DNA from 3 places in the Kitasatospora sp. NPDC127111 genome. Region 3 is predicted to be linked to each of the others. Evidence: riboswitches for the same ligand, from Rfam matches in the RefSeq annotation. Region 3 holds a riboswitch; each other region holds the start of a gene.
What was found. Region 3 has a riboswitch for thiamine pyrophosphate ahead of thiO (glycine oxidase ThiO). Riboswitches for the same ligand answer to the same signal wherever they lie in the genome.
Positions count from the first base shown of each region.

Region 1 (3,238 bases), on a different contig from region 3:
CTCCGGTTCGGTTCCTCCGGTCCGGTGGTTCCCGCCCGGTGGTTCCGGTCCGGTCCGGTCAGGCGGCGGCCGGCCGCCGCCGGGTCAGCGGGGTGAGCGCCCAGGTGGCCAGGGCGGGCACCAGGAAGCCGAGGAGCGAGGCCGAGGTCCACTCCTGCGGGGTGAAGTGCAGCGCCTCCTGGGCCCCCGTCCAGAAGTCCGTCCACCAGCCGGCGATCGCGGTCGGCGCGATCAGCTGGTAGACCGCGAAGCCGAGCGCCCACGGCAGCAGCATCAGCCAGCGGGAGGGCGCGTCGTCGGCGAGGTTCCAGCCGCGCCGCCCGGCGCCGAGGAAGTAGTCCACCGCCAGCACCGCGAACATCGGCACGAAGACCGAGCCGATCAGGCCCAGGAAGGCGTAGTAGGAGTCGGTGAACTCGGTGATCTGCAGCGCCAGCACGGTGATCAGCAGGCCGGTCCCGCCGGTCAGCACCCGCCGGTCCACCTTCGGCAGCAGGTTGTGGACCGACATCGCGGTCGAGTACACGTTGGCGAAGGACTGGTCGGTCTCGCGCAGCACCAGGACCAGCAGGAACAGCCAGCCGGCCGAGACGCCCAGGAACGAGTCGAAGATCTTCGCGGCGTCGCCGTCCGCCTGCAGCAGCGCGAACAGGCCGAGCACGTAGCACCACACCTGGGCGAGCGTGTAGCCGGAGAAGCTGCCCCAGAACGCGGCGCGCGGGGTGCGCGAGTGCCGGGTGTAGTCGGCGGCCAGCGGCACGAAGGAGATCGAGACGGCGATCATCGCGTCGGTGGCCTTCAGGAAGCCGTGCCAGTTGCCCGCGCCCGGGTCCGGCACGCCGTGGCGGCCCAGCTGGACGGTGAAGTACACCATCGCGACCGCGACCGCCGCGGCGACGAAGCGGCGCAGCACCGCGATCGCGCCCAGCGGCCAGATGGTCAGCGCGGTGGTCACCGCACCCGCCAGCACGACGAACACCCAGCGGTAGCCCTCGGTGTGCGCGACGGTCTGCGCGCCCATCGCGATGACCAGCAGCTCGTACACGCCCCAGCCGAGGCACTGGACGATGTTCAGCACGGTCGGGACGTACGAGAGCCGGGTGCCGAACAGCCCGCGCAGGTTCGCCATCGCCGGCGCGCCGGTGCGCGCCCCGATCAGCGCGGCCACGCCGAGCATCGCGGTGCCGACCGCGGTGCCGGCCACGATCGCGGTGATCGCGGCGGCCAGCGACAGCTCGGTGCCCGGCGCGCCCAGCACGGTGGCGGCGGTGGTGAAGCCGATCAGGCTGACGCCGAGGTTCATCCAGAGCGCGAAGTGGTCCCGGAACCGCAGGGTGCGCGGCGGTTCGGTGTCCAGGACGAGCGGCGCCTCGACCCGTCCGTCCCGCTCCGGCCGGTCCAGGACGGCGGTGGCCGGGGAACCGGGCGCGGCCGCGGCGGCGTCGGAGTGAACGGTCGCGGACGACTCGGAGAAATCCTTGGACGCGGGCGCGCCCGAAGAAGAGGATGGCGAAGCAGACGGCATGGCCGATACTCCCTACGCCGGCATTACCCGGACAGGTTCCGGCGGTCAGCGCCCCCTCGACGATCCGTCCACGGATCCCGTGGCGTACGGTCGACCGGCGCACTCTCAGCCTGGTGGGTCCAAGCTCCCGCGTGTCAGTTTGGAGCGACAGGCTAACCGGCGCGGAGGTGAACGCCAAGGCCAGCCGCCCGGCGGTCCGCATCGCGGGACGTCGCGGGGGTCCGGCGGAGGGCCGGGTCGAGGCCCGGCGCAGGCCCGGGTCGGGGTCCGGCGCAGGCCCGGTGGAGGGGCCCCGAGAAGGGCGCCGCGGGAGCTTCGCAGGGGGTGCTGTTGGACCGGGCTAAGGATTCTTATGAGTTCTTCAGAAGGGTCCTTACGGCAATCGAATCGAGTGTGCGAAAAACTATGGTGGTTGGTCCTGTCAGCTATGGAGGTCGTCCGTGAGCACCGAGCGCGAGGTTGGGTCCACCGGGCCGCAGGGGGAGCAGCCCTCCGGCGGCCAGGGGGTGGTGGGTCCCGCTCCTGACGGTCCGGCGCAGTCCGCGTCCGACCGTCCCGTCCCCGCAGCGGCGCCCGAGGCCGACTACCCGCTGACCGAGGCCGCGGCGGGTGCCCCGGCTCCGGCCGCGACCCCGGCCGAGGGCCGGTCCAACCCGACGCTGGCGTTCAGCAAGGTGAGCGCTCCCGAGCCCGCCGCCCCGGCCGCCCCGGCTCCGGCCGCTCCCGCGGCCCCGGCCGCGGCTCCCGCGGCCCCGGCTCCCGCCCCTGCCGGCACCGGGTACCTCGACGCCCCGCCGCCGGTCCTGCCGCCCGCTCCGGCCGGCAACCCGTACGCCACCCCGGCCGCCGGCGTCCCCATGCCGGCCGCCCCGGTCGCCGCCGCTCCGCACGACCCGTACGGCGCCCCGCCCGCCCCCGGTGCGCCCGGCCCGCACCACCCGTTCGGCGCCGGCCAGCCGCTCGGCGGCTGGGGCGTGCACGACGCCACCTCCGGCGGCGCCGGCACCCCCGGCGGCCCGGGCTACCCCGGCGGCCCGCTCGGCTACCCGGCCGAGTACCCCGGCAGCCCCGAGCCCGCCGGCCCGCGCAAGAAGCGCGGCGGCCTGATCGCCCTGGTCGCGGCCGTCGCCCTGGTCGCCGGTGTGGCCGGCGGCGCGGTCGGCGTCGCCGTCGGCGACCGCAACGGCAGCAGCGTCTCCGCCTCGGACGACCACAGGAGCACCACCGTCCAGGCCAACAGCCCGGGGAAGAACGAGCCCGCGCCCGGCTCCGTCGCCGGCATCGCGCAGAAGGCGCTGCCCAGCGTCGTCACCATCAAGGCGCAGGGCAACGGCGAGTCCGGCACCGGCACCGGCTTCGTCTTCGACACCGAGGGCCACATCCTCACCAACAACCACGTCGTCGCCCCCGCCTCCAACGGCGGCAAACTGACCGTCAAGTTCGCCGACGGCACCTCCTACGGCGCCTCCGTGCTCGGCCGCGCCGAGGGCTACGACGTCGCCGTGGTCAAGCTCGACAGCCCGCCGAAGGGCAAGCTGACGCCCCTTCCGCTGGCCGACTCCGACAAGGTCAACGTCGGCGACTCCACCATCGCCATCGGTGCCCCGTACGGCCTGGAGTCCACCGTCACCACCGGCATCATCAGCGCCAAGGACCGCCCGGTCGCCTCCGGCGACGAGACCGGCGCCCAGTCCTCGTACATGAACGCCCTGC
Region 1 covers NZ_JBHXTG010000046.1:61,628-64,865, forward strand. Annotated here, with positions in the region: gene ACFVHB_RS25395 (purine-cytosine permease family protein) at 59-1,525, opposite strand; TPP riboswitch at 1,518-1,666, opposite strand; gene ACFVHB_RS25400 (S1C family serine protease) at 1,966-3,238, shown strand, end outside.
Region 1: another riboswitch for thiamine pyrophosphate. It lies ahead of ACFVHB_RS25395 (purine-cytosine permease family protein); the one in region 3 lies ahead of thiO (glycine oxidase ThiO).

Region 2 (3,238 bases), on a different contig from region 3:
CACCGTGCTCGTCGCGGATCTTCTGCGAGATCTTCATCGAGCAGAACTTCGGGCCGCACATCGAGCAGAAGTGGGCCGTCTTGGCGGGCTCGGCCGGGAGGGTCTCGTCGTGGAAGTCGCGGGCGGTCTCCGGGTCGAGGGCCAGGTTGAACTGGTCCTCCCAGCGGAACTCGAAGCGGGCGTCGGAGAGGGCGTCGTCCCACTCCTGGGCGCCCGGGTGGCCCTTGGCCAGGTCGGCGGCGTGGGCGGCGATCTTGTAGGTGATCACGCCGGTCTTCACGTCGTCCCGGTTGGGCAGGCCCAGGTGCTCCTTGGGCGTGACGTAGCAGAGCATCGCGGTGCCCCACCAGGCGATCATCGCGGCGCCGATGCCCGAGGTGATGTGGTCGTAGCCGGGCGCGACGTCGGTGGTCAGCGGGCCGAGGGTGTAGAACGGCGCCTCGTCGCAGATCTCCTTCTGGAGATCCATGTTCTCCTTGATCTTGTGCATCGGGACGTGGCCCGGGCCCTCGATCATCACCTGGACGTCGCGCTCGCGGGCGATCCGGCCCAGCTCGCCCAGCGTCTGCAGCTCGGCGAACTGCGCCTCGTCGTTGGCGTCGGCGATCGAGCCCGGGCGCAGGCCGTCGCCGAGCGAGAAGGTGACGTCGTAGCTCGCGAGGATGTCGCAGAGCTCCTCGAAGTTGGTGTAGAGGAAGTTCTCCCGGTGGTGCGCCAGGCACCAGGCGGCCATGATCGAGCCGCCGCGCGAGACGATGCCGGTCTTGCGGCGGGCGGTCATCGGCACGTACCGCAGCAGCACGCCGGCGTGCACGGTCATGTAGTCGACGCCCTGCTCGCACTGCTCGATGACGGTGTCGCGGTAGACGTCCCAGCTGAGGTCCTCGGCCTTGCCGTCGACCTTCTCCAGCGCCTGGTAGAGCGGCACGGTGCCGATCGGCACGGGGGAGTTGCGCAGGATCCACTCGCGGGTGGTGTGGATGTTGCGGCCGGTGGAGAGGTCCATGACGGTGTCGGCGCCCCAGCGGGTGGCCCAGGTCATCTTCTCCACCTCCTCCTCGATCGAGGAGGTGACGGCGGAGTTGCCGATGTTGGCGTTGATCTTCACCAGGAAGTTGGTGCCGATGACGGCCGGCTCCACCTCGGGGTGGTTCACGTTGACCGGGATGACCGCGCGGCCGCGGGCCACCTCGGAACGGACGAACTCCGGTGCCAGGCCCTCGCGCAGCGCCACGAACTCCATCTCCGGCGTCACGATGCCGCGCTTGGCGTACGCGAGCTGGGTGACGGCGGCACCGTCGCGGCCGCGCAGCGGGCGGCGCGGGCGGCCGGGGAAGACGGCGTCGAGGTTGCGCAGGTTCCCGCCGCGCGGCGAGGTGTGCTTGATCCCGTCGTCCTCGGGGCGGGCCTCGCGGCCGTCGTACTCCTCGACGTCGCCGCGCTGGCGGATCCAGGCGTCCCGCAGCGGCGGCAGGCCGCGCCGGACGTCGGGCTGGTACGCCGGGTCGGTGTACGGGCCCGAGGTGTCGTACAGCGGGACGGTCTTCCCGTTGGTGAGCACGACCTCGCGGTACGGCACCCGCAGGTCGGGGCGGGAGCCGTCGCGGTAGGCCTTGCGCCAGGCCGGGGTGGGGTAGCCGGTGCCCGCGCTGCTGACGGCGGAGTTCTGGGCAGACTGCGGCTGTGCGTCGAACGTGGTCATCGGACCCTCTACTCCCTACGCCGGCATTACCCGGTCAGGTTCCTGCGGTCGACGCAGCGTTCGGCACGTCCGGCGACGTCCCGGTCAGCGTCCTCTCAGCCCGGTGCTCCGAGCTCCCGTGTCCGCAGGCGGTGTTGCCTGCGCAAGACGTCCAACACCGTAGCGACCGAATCGCCGCTGGTCCAGAGGGGGTCCACGGACGGGGATTCCGGCGGCCGCCGCACCGCCGGCCGCGGGGCGGGCACACTGGCAGTCGGACCGGCCGGGCGGACGGCCGGCGGCGTGACGAGGGAGGGCCGAGTGGTCGGGAGCACCGGGCGGGTCAGCGGAGCGGTGGGGGCGGGGCTGGTCGGCGAGGTGATGGTGCACGTCCCGGAGCGCCAGGGGACGGAGGCGTTCCTCGCCTACCTGGCCGTGCCGGGCGACCGGCTGCCGGTGGGGACGCCGGTGGTGGTGGTCGAGTACCAGCCGCCGCGCACCGTCTACGTGGCGCCGATCCTGCCGTAAGGGGCCGTGACGATGTTGTGACAGGTCGTCATGTCAGCTCCCTTTTCTTCGGGTTGCCCCGGCCGGACAATCCGAATCGGCGCATCTCATGTGCCGGAAGGGGGAGTTGAACCATGCTGTACGTCATCGTCGGGGCGGCCGTCGCGGTGCTGCTGGTGGGTGTCACGCTCTTCAAACTCATGTGGCGGGTGGCGGAGCCCAACGAGGCCCTGATCATCTCCGGTTCCAAGCACCGCACCGAGGGGGTCGGCGAGGGGCTGGGATTCCGGATCGTCACCGGGCGCGGGACCTTCGTCACGCCGGGCCTGCAGGGCGTCCGCCGGCTCTCGCTGGACCTCAACGAGGCCGAGCTGAACGTCGAGTGCGTCACCACGCAGGGCATCCCGGTGCGGGTCAAGGGCGTGGTGATCTTCAAGGTCGGCGACGACCACGTCTCGATCGCCAATGCCGCGCGGCGCTTCCTCGACCAGCAGAAGCTGATCAGCCAGCGCGTGCACAACGTCTTCGCCGGCCACCTGCGGTCGATCGTCGGCGGGCTCACCGTCGAGGACATGATCCGCGACCGCGAGCGGCTCACCGGGGAGACCAGGGCCGCCTCCGGGCTGGAGATGGAGAAGCTCGGTCTGATCATCGACACCCTGCAGATCCAGGAGATCATCGACCCGACGGGCTACATCAAGAACCTCGCCATCCCGCACGCCGCCGCCGTGCAGCGGGACGCCCGGATCGCCCAGGCCGAGGCGGACCGGATGGCCACCGAGGCGGAGCAGGAGGCCGCCGCCCGCAAGGCCGAGGCGACCCGCAACAGCGCGATCCAGCAGTCCGCGTACCAGGCCGAGCGGGACACCGCCAACGCCCGGGCCGAACAGGCGGGCCCGCTCGCGCAGGCCGCCGCCCGGCAGGAGGTCGTCGTCCAGGAGACCAAGGTCGCCGAGCTGGAGGCGCGCCGCAAGGAGCAGCAGCTGCAGATCGACATCCGCAAGCCGGCGGACGCCAAGGCGTACGAGACCCGCACCCGGGCCGAGGCCG
Region 2 covers NZ_JBHXTG010000085.1:24,992-28,229, reverse strand. Annotated here, with positions in the region: gene thiC (phosphomethylpyrimidine synthase ThiC) at 1-1,702, opposite strand, end outside; TPP riboswitch at 1,713-1,824, opposite strand; gene ACFVHB_RS34650 (hypothetical protein) at 2,003-2,209, shown strand; gene ACFVHB_RS34645 (flotillin family protein) at 2,323-3,238, shown strand, end outside.
Region 2: another riboswitch for thiamine pyrophosphate. It lies ahead of thiC (phosphomethylpyrimidine synthase ThiC); the one in region 3 lies ahead of thiO (glycine oxidase ThiO).

Region 3 (3,238 bases):
CATGCGGGGACCTTCGTGGCGAAGCGAGTGGGGGAGAACGGTGCGGCCAGCTCCGGCGTGGTGCCGGTGGCCAGGTGTTCGGCGATCAGGTCGGCGGTCACCGGGGTGAGCAGCACGCCGTTGCGGTAGTGCCCGGTGGCGGCGACCAGGCCGGGCAGGGCCGTCGGCCCGAGCAGCGGCGCGTTGTCCGGCGAGCCCGGGCGCAGCCCGGCGGAGGTCTCCACCAGCGGCAGCTCGGTGATGCCGGGGACCAGCTCGTGGGCGTCGCGCAGCAGCTCGTACACCCCGCCGGCGGTGACCGTGGTGTCGTAGCCCTGCTCCTCGCTGGTCGCGCCGATCACCAGCTCGCCGTCCTCGCGCGGCACCAGGTAGAGGTGCTGGCCGCGGACCACCGCCCGGACGTTGCGGGACAGGAACGGCCGGTACGCCTCGGGGATCCGCAGCCGCAGGATCTGGCCCTTCACCGGGCGGATCGCCGGCAGCACGCCGTCGGGCAGGCCGGGCAGCCGGTGGCTCTCCGGGCCGGCCGCGAGCACGACCCGGCCGGCGGTCACGCTCTCGCCGGTGCCGAGCCGGACGCCGACCGCGCGGCCGTCCTCGACCAGCAGCTCGACCGCCTCGGTCCGCCGGACGACCACGCCGGCGGCCTGGCCGGCCAGCAGCAGCGCCGTCAGCAGCCGGCGACCGTCCACCTGGTGGTCGTCCGCCACGTGCAGGCCGCCGCGGACGCCGGGGGCGAGCATCGGCTCCAGCTTGCGGGCCTCGCGGCCGGTCAGCCAGGTCGAGTCGAGGCCGAGCCGCAGGTGGAAGGCGTGCAACTCGCGCAGCTCCGCCCGGTCGTCGGAGTCGAGCGCGACGGCGAGCGTGCCGCACCGGCGGTAACCGGTGTCCTGGCCGCCGCTGGCCTCGGTGAGCTCGGCGGCGAAGGCGGCGTAGCGCTCGTTGGAGGCCATCCCGAGGCGGAGCAACGGCTCTTCGCCGTACTGGAGTTCGGTGACCGGGGCGAGCATGCCGGCCGCGACCCGGGCGGCGCCGCCACCGGGGGTGGGGTCGACCACGACGACGTCCCCCAGCCCGCGCTGCGCCGCGCGCCAGGCGACGGCGAGGCCGATCACGCCTCCGCCGATCACCAGCACGTCCGCGTGGCCACCTGGTGCCAAGCGTGTCAAAGCTGCTTCTCCCTTCGCCGGTATGACCCGGATCAGGTTCGGACGGTCGCAGGCCGTGTCAGCCCGCCTCTCAGCCCGGTACGCCGGGCTCCCGTGATGGTGCCCCCACCTTAACTCCGGGCCTCGTCCCCGCTGAAGGCGCGTACGAGGGGTGGGACGGGAGGGGGCGGGCGTGTCCGGTGGTGGGCTGGGTGGGGGGTGGGTGGGGCGTTCGCGCCGATGAGGGCACGTACGAGGGGTGGGACGGGAGGGGGCGGGGGTGCCCGGTGGGGTGGTGCGCGGTGGGGCTTGTGGGCGGCGGGCGGGTCGGGGCCGAGCGGGCGCTCAGCCGGTGGACGCCGGGGCCGGGCCCGGTGGGGGCGCCAGTACAGTGACCGCGTGGCAGAGCTGAGCGGGACGGATCAGGTGGTCGTGGTCGGGGCCGGGCTGGCCGGGGCGCAGTGCGCGTCGGGGCTGCGCCGGGGCGGCTGGCGGGGGCGGATCGTGCTGGTGGGCGAGGAGCCCCACGCGCCGTACGACCGGCCGCCGCTCTCCAAGGAGGTGCTGCTCGGCAAGACCGACACCACCACCCTGGACATCGACTTCCCCCACCTGGGCGTCGAGCTGCTCACCGGCCGCCGCGCCACCGGCCTCACCCCGGGCGTGCTGCACACCGACGGCGGCGACCTCCCGTACGGCGCCCTGGTGATCGCCACCGGTGCCGCCCCGCGCGTCCTGCCCGGTGCCGAGCGCGCGCACCTGCTGCACACCCTGGACGACGCGCTGGCCCTGCGCCCGCTGCTCCGCCCGGGTCTGCGCCTGGTGCTGGTCGGCGCGGGCTGGATCGGCGCCGAGGTGGCCACCGCGGCCCGCGCGGCCGGGTGCGAGGTGACCGTCGTCGAGGCCGGCCCGGCGCCCGTCCCCGGTGCGCTGCCGACCGAGGTCGGCCGGGCGATGGCCGCCTGGTACGCCGAGGCCGGGGTCGAGCTGCGCTGCGACGCCGCGGTCGCGGCCGTCGAGCCCGGCGCGGTGCTGCTCGCGGACGGCTCGCACCTGCCGGCCGACGAGGTGGTGGTCGGCATCGGCGCCCGCCCGGCGACCGACTGGCTGGCCGGCTCCGGCGTCGAGCTGGACGCGGCCGGCGCCGTCCTGGTGGATGAGCGGCTGCGCACCAGCCTGCCGGGCGTCTGGGCGGCCGGGGACTGCGCGAGCTACCCGTCCGCCCGAACCGGCACCCGGCTGACCGTCCAGCACTGGGACCACGCGCTGCAGTCCGGCGGCGCGGCGGCGGCCGCGGTGCTCGGCGCGGACGTGCCGTACGACCCGGTGCCGTACTTCTGGTCGGAGCAGTTCGGCCGGATGGTCCAGTACGCCGGGCGGCACGGCGAGGGTGACGAGTCGGTGTGGCGCGGCTCGCCGGCGGACCCGTCCTGGGCGGTGCTCTGGCTGCGCGACGGGGTGCTGCGCGCCCTGCTCACGGTGGACCGCCCGCGCGACCTCACCCAGGGCCGCCGGCTGATCGAGCGCGGGACGCCGCTGGACCGGGCCCGGGCGGCGGACCCTGCGGTGCCGCTGAAGGCGGCCGTCGCGGGGTAGCCGGAGCCGCCCCGGCGGCCGGTTGGTGCGCGGCGGGCCGCGGAGGTGGCAGTCTGGTGGCGTGAGTGAGATCGAAAGCAAGATTGAAGCCCTGGTCCCCGAGTGGATGTACCTGCCCGACATCTCGGAGCGGTGGGGTCTGGTGGTCACCGAGGTCCGCAACCTGGTCAAGAAGGGCGACCTGATCGCCGTCCGCCGCGGCCCCAACAAGTCGCTGCAGGTCCCGGCGGCGTTCATCGACGAGACCGGCCCGGTCAAGCACCTGGTCGGCCTGCTGACCGTGCTGCGCGACAGCGGTTTCAGCGACGAGGAGATCCTCGAGTGGATGTTCACCGAGGACCCGTCGCTGCCCGGCACCCCCGTCCAGGCGCTCTGGGAGAACCGCGCGACCGAGGTCAAGCGCCGCGCCCAGGCGATGGCCCTGTGACTGGCCCTGGGACCGGCCCGGTGACCGGCGCCGCCGCTGCCGGCGGGGCGGGCCCGCGGGCCCGGCT
Region 3 covers NZ_JBHXTG010000013.1:15,542-18,779, forward strand. Annotated here, with positions in the region: gene thiO (glycine oxidase ThiO) at 1-1,169, opposite strand, end outside; gene thiS (sulfur carrier protein ThiS) at 1-3, opposite strand, end outside; TPP riboswitch at 1,162-1,274, opposite strand; gene ACFVHB_RS11250 (NAD(P)/FAD-dependent oxidoreductase) at 1,548-2,744, shown strand; gene ACFVHB_RS11255 (Rv2175c family DNA-binding protein) at 2,806-3,171, shown strand; gene thiE (thiamine phosphate synthase) at 3,192-3,238, shown strand, end outside.